Regions from separate parts of the Streptomyces sp. IBSNAI002 genome, predicted to be linked through region 2. Evidence: predicted binding sites of a transcription regulator. Region 2 holds the regulator's gene; the other holds the start of a gene.

Region 1 (3,399 bases), 1.5 Mb from region 2:
CTGGCCGGCGCCCGGCTGGCCACGGCCCGCGGCTGGTGGCCCTGGCTGCTGGTCGCGGCCCTGCTCGTGCCCGCCGGCTGGTGGTCGGTGTGGCTGCGCACCCCCGAGAGCCGCAAGGACGACGTGCTCGCGGTGGCCGCAGCGGTCCGGGAGCTCGCCCGGCCGGGCGACGCCGTGCTCTTCCTGCCCTCGCGCCGCCGCGAATGGCTGCTGTCCTCGCCCGCCGTCCACGACGGGCTGCGCGACGTGGCCCTGGACCGCTCCCCGGAGGCCTCGCACAGCCTCCAGGGCACCGAGCTGCCCTCGGCCGAGATCCGCGCGGCGCTCATCGCCTCCCCCCGGGTCATCGCCCTGCTCGACCCGGCCGGCCAGCCGCTGGACCCGTACCCGCGCGAGGCGGTGAAGCGGCAGACCCTGGCCGCCTGGTTCGACCTGTGCTCGGTCACCGAGGTACGGGGCGCCCGCGTCGCGCTGTACGCCCGCCCGGGCGGCTGCCCGGCCTGAGGGGTGCGGCAGGATCGTGGCCCCACCCCGCCGAGGAGCCGCCGCATGACCTCCCACTCCCCCGAACCGCCCGGACCGCCCGGACCGCTGGTCGGCGCCGACTGGCTGGCCGGACGGCTCACCGCGCCCGGACTGGTCGTCCTCGACGCCTCCGTGGGCGCCCACCGCGGCGCCGGCCACCGCATCCCCGGCGCCCGCCCCTTCGACCTCGACGGGGACCTCTCCGACCACGAGGCCCCGGCCCCGCACACCATGCCCGCGGCCGCACGCTTCGCCGAGGCGATGCGCGACCTCGGCGTCGACGACACCGACACCGTCGTCGTGTACGACGGCGCCGGCGTCTACTCCAGCGCCCGCGCCTGGTGGATGCTGCGCGCCATGGGCTTCGACCGGGCCGCCGTCCTCGACGGCGGACTGCCCGCCTGGACCGCGGCCGGTCTGCCCGTGGAGGCCGCCCGTCCCGCGTACGACGGCCCGCGCGGCTCCTTCACCGCCCGGCCGCGGCCGGGGCTGCTGGTCGGCGCCGACGCCGTCGCCGCGGCCCTGGCCGACCCGGCCGCAGCCGTCCTCGACGCCCGCACCCGCGAGCGCTTCACCGGCGCCGCCCCGGAGCCCCGGCCCGGCCTGCGCGGCGGCCACATGCCCGGCGCGCTCAACCTGCCGTTCGGCGACCTCCAGCGGGACGGCGGCCTGATGCGCCCCGCGGAGGAGCTGCGCGAGGCCTTCGCCGCGCTGGCGGGGGACCGGGAGCGGCTCTACTTCAGCTGCGGCTCCGGCGTCACCGCCTGCGTCCTCGCCCTCGGCGCCACCCTCGCCGGCTACCGGCGGACGGCCGTGTACGACGGTTCCTGGAGCGAGTGGGGCCTGCCCTCGGACGAGCGCCCGGTGGCCGTCGGCCCGGCCGGCGGATAGCCGCGCACGCTGCGTTCGCCCCCGGCGAACGCAGCGTGGGGAACAACGGGCGGCGCAGATGCATTGAGTCGGCATAGCTCAACTTCACTGCCGAAGGGTTGATCATGGCTTCGACGTCCGTAACGCTCACTCTGCCCGTGCTGCCGCTCGACGACGAGGTCGTGCTGCCCGGAATGGTCGTTCCGCTGGACCTGTCCGACGCCGAGGTGCGCGGGGCCGTGGAGGCGGCCCAGGCGGCGGCGGGCAGCAGCAAGCCCCGGGTCCTGCTCGTACCGCGGATCGACGGGAAGTACGCCGGGACCGGGGTGCTCGGCACGGTCGAGCAGGTGGGCCGGCTCTCCGACGGGGACCCCGGCGCGCTGATCCGCGGCCGCGGCCGCGTCCGCATCGGCGCCGGGACCACCGGCCCCGGCGCCGCGCTCTGGGTCGAGGGCGAGACCGTGGACGAGCACGTGCCGGACCCGCTGCCGGGCGCCGTCGCCGAGCTCGTCAAGGAGTACAAGGCGCTCGCCACCAGCTGGCTCAAGAAGCGCGGAGCCTGGCAGGTCGTCGACCGGGTCCAGCAGATCGAAGGGGTCTCGGCCCTCGCCGACAACTCCGGCTACTCGCCGTTCCTGACCCTCGGGCAGAAGGTCGAGCTGCTGGAGACCGCCGACCCCGTCGCCCGCCTGAGGCTGGCCGTCAAGGCCCTCAGCGACCACCTCGCCGAACAGGACGTCGCCGAGTCCATCGCCAAGGACGTGCAGGACGGCGTCGACAAGCAGCAGCGCGAGTTCCTGCTGCGCCGCCAGCTCGAAGCCGTGCGCAAGGAACTGCGGGAGCTGGGCGGCGAGAAGGAGGGCGAGGAGTCCGACGACTACCGCAGCCGCGTCGAGGCCGCCGACCTCCCCGAGAAGGTCCGGGAGGCCGCCCTCAAGGAGGTCGACAAGCTCGAGCGGGCCAGCGACCAGAGCCCCGAGGGCTCCTGGATCCGCACCTGGCTGGACACCGTCCTCGAGCTCCCCTGGAACGAGCGCACCGAGGACCGGTACGACATCCAGGGCGCGCGGGCCGTCCTCGACGCCGAGCACGCCGGGCTCGGCGACGTCAAGGACCGCATCACCGAGTACCTCGCGGTCAGGAAGCGGCGCACCGAACGCGGCCTCGGCGTCATCGGCGGCCGCCGCGGCGGGGCCGTGCTCGCACTCGTCGGACCGCCCGGCGTCGGCAAGACCTCGCTCGGCGAGTCCGTGGCCCACGCCATGGGCCGCAAGTTCGTCCGCGTCGCCCTCGGCGGCGTACGCGACGAGGCCGAGGTGCGGGGACACCGCCGGACCTACGTCGGCGCCCTGCCGGGCCGGATCGTCCGCGCCATCAAGGAGGCCGGGTCGATGAACCCGGTCGTGCTCCTCGACGAGATCGACAAGGTCGGCTCCGACTTCCGCGGCGACCCGGCCGCGGCCCTGCTGGAAGTCCTGGACCCGGCCCAGAACCACACCTTCCGCGACCACTACCTGGAGGTCGAGCTCGACCTCAGCGACGTGGTGTTCCTGGCGACGGCCAACGTCCTGGAAGCCATCCCCGAGGCGCTCGCCGACCGCATGGAGCTGGTCCGCCTCGACGGGTACACCGAGGACGAGAAGGTCGTCATCGCCCGGGACCACCTGCTGCCGCGCCAGCTCGAGCGCGCGGGCCTGGGCGCCGACGAGGTGGTCCTGCGGGAGGAGGCGCTCAGGAAGCTCGCCGGCGAGTACACCCGCGAGGCGGGCGTGCGCACCCTGGAGCGGTCCATCGCCCGGCTGCTGCGCAAGGTGGCCTCGCAGCACGAGCTGGGCGAGCGCGCACTGCCCTTCAGCATCGGGGCCGACGACCTGCGCGGGCTGATCGGACGGCCCCACCACGTCCCCGAGTCCGCCCAGGACCCGGCGGAGCGGCGGACCGCCGTCCCCGGCGTGGCCACCGGCCTCGCGGTGACCGGCGCGGGCGGCGACGTCCTGTTCGTGG
Region 2 (3,399 bases):
ACGCGGACATCACAACGGCGCCATCGTGGTCAGGTCCACGATGGCGCCGTTGTGTGGGGGTAGCACCTGAGCGATCTGCAACGACGGGGGAATCGCTTCAGGCACTGCGGGGGGTGGCGGTGGTGATATCAGGTTCGAAGAGCTGGTGATCGCGCTGGTCGAGGTTGACGAAGACCATTCCGTAGCGCACCTCGCAGCGGACGGGCTGCGGCGCGCCGCGGGGGCGACGCAGGCAGCGGTACGCACGTACGTCCTCGTCCTCCTCGCGCACGATGACGATCGGCTGTCCGAACAGGGTGACCATCAACGAGTCGCCAGGGTGGGGGATGGCCGTGGCGAGGTCGATGAACTGCCAGCCGGAGCGGTAGGCAGAGGCCATTTCGCGGCGGAAGCCGCGGTCGTCGGGGGTCATCAGGAGACCTTCGCCGGCGTGGTGTTCCAGCCGAGATCAGCGGGAGCCGTGTTCCAGCCCAGATCGGTCTTGCCTACCGATTCGACGGGCGTGCTGGTACTGGTACCGGTACCGGTGTCGGCCTGAACGCTTCCCGCGTCGCCGTTGAAGGCGACGACTGCCCCATGGACCGCAACGACGGAGAAAACAACGGCAAGCACCGAGCGAAGCATTCTCTTATACATGGTCGGCTTCGTCCTCACTTGATGGAATCCTCTCCCCCGCGTGACTGACGATGGCTCATTCAGGCACGTCAGTGCCACAGGGACGATGCATCATGTTCTTACATGTTCAGGACCCTGGGGGGTGGAGATTTGCCCAAGAGCGACACAAACCCGACACATCCCCACCCGGTCACAGCCATGTGCCCCGAGGGAGCGCGCCTCTACGCGGCTGCGCTGAGCACCGGCCGCGTCTCCCGCGGCGAGGTGGAGAACGCCCCCTGCCTGCTCGAATTCGCTCTGCTGAGGCCTGACCCCGATGACGCGAACCAGCTGCGCGCGGTTCCCCCGTCCGTCGCCCTCACCCAGCGGCTCCATCCGCTCGAACGTGAGATCCGGGACCGGAGACGCAGCGCCGTAGATCTCGCCGACGCATTCGAGCCGTTCCTGACCATCAGCGCCCAGAGCCCCGCGACCACCCACGCCATCACCGTGCTGGAGGGCTTCGAGCAGATCAACGCGGCCCTCGACCTGGCCACCGCCGAGTGCCACACCGAGGCCCTGACCGTCCAACCGGGCGGAGCCCGGCCCAGCTTCATCCTCACCGAGGCACTGGAGCGCGCCGCGCCGCTGCTCAACCGCGGCGTGAGCATCCGCACGCTCTACCAGCACACGGTACGCCACAGCCAGGGCACGCTCGCCTACGTGGACCGGATCTCCACGGGGAAGGCGGAGATCCGCACACTCGAGGAGCTCATAGAGCGTCTCATGATCTTCGACCGCACGGTGGCCTTCATCCCCGCGAGCGACGACCGGACGGTGGCACTGGAGCTCCGGCACCCGGGACTGGTCGACTACCTCATCAAGGTCTTCGAGCAACTGTGGCGCCGCGCCGTGCCGTTGAGCGAGGAAGTGACGTACACGCACGCACCGGACGGCATCTCGGGCGTACAGCGCACCATCGCCCAGCTGCTCGTCGAGGGGCACGTGGACGAGGCCATCGCACGCCGCCTGGGGATGAACGTACGCACCTGCCGGGCGCACATCGCCAAGCTCGCCGCCTACCTGGGCAGCGGCAGCCGCGCCCAACTCGGCTTCCTCATCGCCCAGTCCGGGATCCTCGACACCCCGGAACACCGGCAGCTCTGACTACCCACTGCCGACCCACACAAACGGAAGGCCCCCGCCCGTTCCCGGGCAGGGGCCTTCCGCATGCGTGCGCTGGCTGAAAACCGCCGCTGCGCCGTCAGTCCATCGGGCGCTTGGGGCGCCAGACGACCAGGGCGCTGCCCGGCTGCGGAGACTGGTACGGAACCAGGTCGCGCCGGTACGAGGCGTGCACCTGGGCCTCGCGGGCCCGGAGCGTGGCCGCCGCGCCGTCGACCGCCGCGGAGAGCTCGGCCACGCGCTGCTGGAGCGCGGCGACCTGGTTCTCCAGCTCGATGATCCGCTTGATGCCCGCCAGGTTGATGCCCTCGTCCTGGGACAGCGCCTGCACCGTGCGGAGCAGTTCGATGTCGCGGGCCGAGTAGCGCCGGCCGCGGCCGGCCGTCCGGTCCGGGGAGACCAGGCCCAGGCGGTCGTACTGGCGGAGGGTCTGCGGATGCAGGCCCGAGAGCTGGGCGGCCACCGAGATCACGTAGACCGGGGTCTCATCGGTGAGCTGGTAGCCCCCGCCCAGGCGGGAGGACTGTCGTCGGCGGCCGTCCATGGTCATGCTCCCTTCGCGGACTCGAACAGCGCGGTACGCGGGTCCTGCGACTCCGTCGCATCGCGGTACATCTCCAGCGCCTCGCGGGCCTTGTCCGACAGCTCGGTCGGGACCGCGACCTCCACCGTCACCAGCAGGTCGCCGCGGGTGCCGTCCTTGCGGACCGCTCCCTTGCCGCGGGCCCGCATGGTGCGGCCGTTGGGGATGCCCGGCGGCAGCTTCAGCGTCACCGAGGGGCCGTTCAGGGTCGGGACCTTGATGTCGGCGCCCAGGGCCGCCTCGGTGAAGGTCACCGGGACGGTCACCGTGAGGTTGTCGCCCTTGCGGCCGAACACCGGGTGGGCATCCACGTGCACGACGACGTACAGGTCACCGGCGGGGCCCCCGCGCTCGCCCGGCGCACCCTTGCCACGCAGCCGGATCCGCTGGCCGTTGGAGACGCCCGCCGGGATCCGGACCTGCATGGTGCGCGAACTGCGGGCGCGCCCGCTGCCCTTGCAGACCTCGCAGGGGGTTTCCGCGATCAGGCCGCGGCCCTTGCAGTCCGCACAGGGGTCGGTCAGCGAGAAGCCGCCGCCGCTGCCCCGCGAGACCTGCCCGGTGCCGACGCAGGTCGGGCACACCCGGGGGGTGCCGTTCTTGTCGCCGGTTCCGGAACAGGCTTTGCAGGGGGCCTGCGAGGACATCCGGAGCGGGACCGTGGCCCCGTCCACCGCCTCCGTGAAGGAGAGGGTGACCTCCGATTCGATGTCCTGGCCGCGGCGCGGCTGGGTGCGGGTGCCCGCACCGGGGCCGGCGCCGCGGTTGAACAGGCCGCCGAAGACGTCGCCCAGGCCACCGCCGAAGCCGCCGGCCTGGCCGCCCTGCTGCTGACCGCCGAAGAGGTCTCCGAGGTCGAAGTTGAACGAGCCGCCGGCCCCGCCCGGTCCCGGGCGGAAGCCGCCGTTGCCGAACAGGGCGCGCGCCTCGTCGTACTCCTTGCGCTTCTTGGCGTCGCCGAGGATGTCGTTCGCCTCGGAGATCTCCTTGAAGCGCTCCTCGGCCGAGGCGTCGCCCTTGTTGGCGTCCGGGTGGAA

The links. The regulator HspR, encoded in region 2, represses chaperone genes until heat shock. The targets are predictions, from matches to a motif close to TTGAGNNNNNNNNNCTCAA.
Region 1: the regulator HspR is predicted to act here: its motif matches at 1,480-1,498, upstream of lon (endopeptidase La).

The regions. Positions count from the first base shown of each region.
Region 1 is NZ_JBQPXG010000002.1:5,731,144-5,734,542, forward strand. Features, by position in the region: gene ACTVZO_RS27740 (glycosyltransferase family 39 protein) at 1-504, shown strand, start outside; gene ACTVZO_RS27745 (sulfurtransferase) at 550-1,416, shown strand; gene lon (endopeptidase La) at 1,521-3,399, shown strand, end outside.
Region 2 is NZ_JBQPXG010000002.1:4,256,920-4,260,318, forward strand. Features, by position in the region: gene ACTVZO_RS20480 (hypothetical protein) at 98-412, opposite strand; gene ACTVZO_RS20485 (hypothetical protein) at 412-654, opposite strand; gene ACTVZO_RS20490 (helix-turn-helix transcriptional regulator) at 739-1,761, shown strand; gene ACTVZO_RS20495 (heat shock protein transcriptional repressor HspR) at 1,859-2,323, opposite strand; gene dnaJ (molecular chaperone DnaJ) at 2,326-3,399, opposite strand, start outside.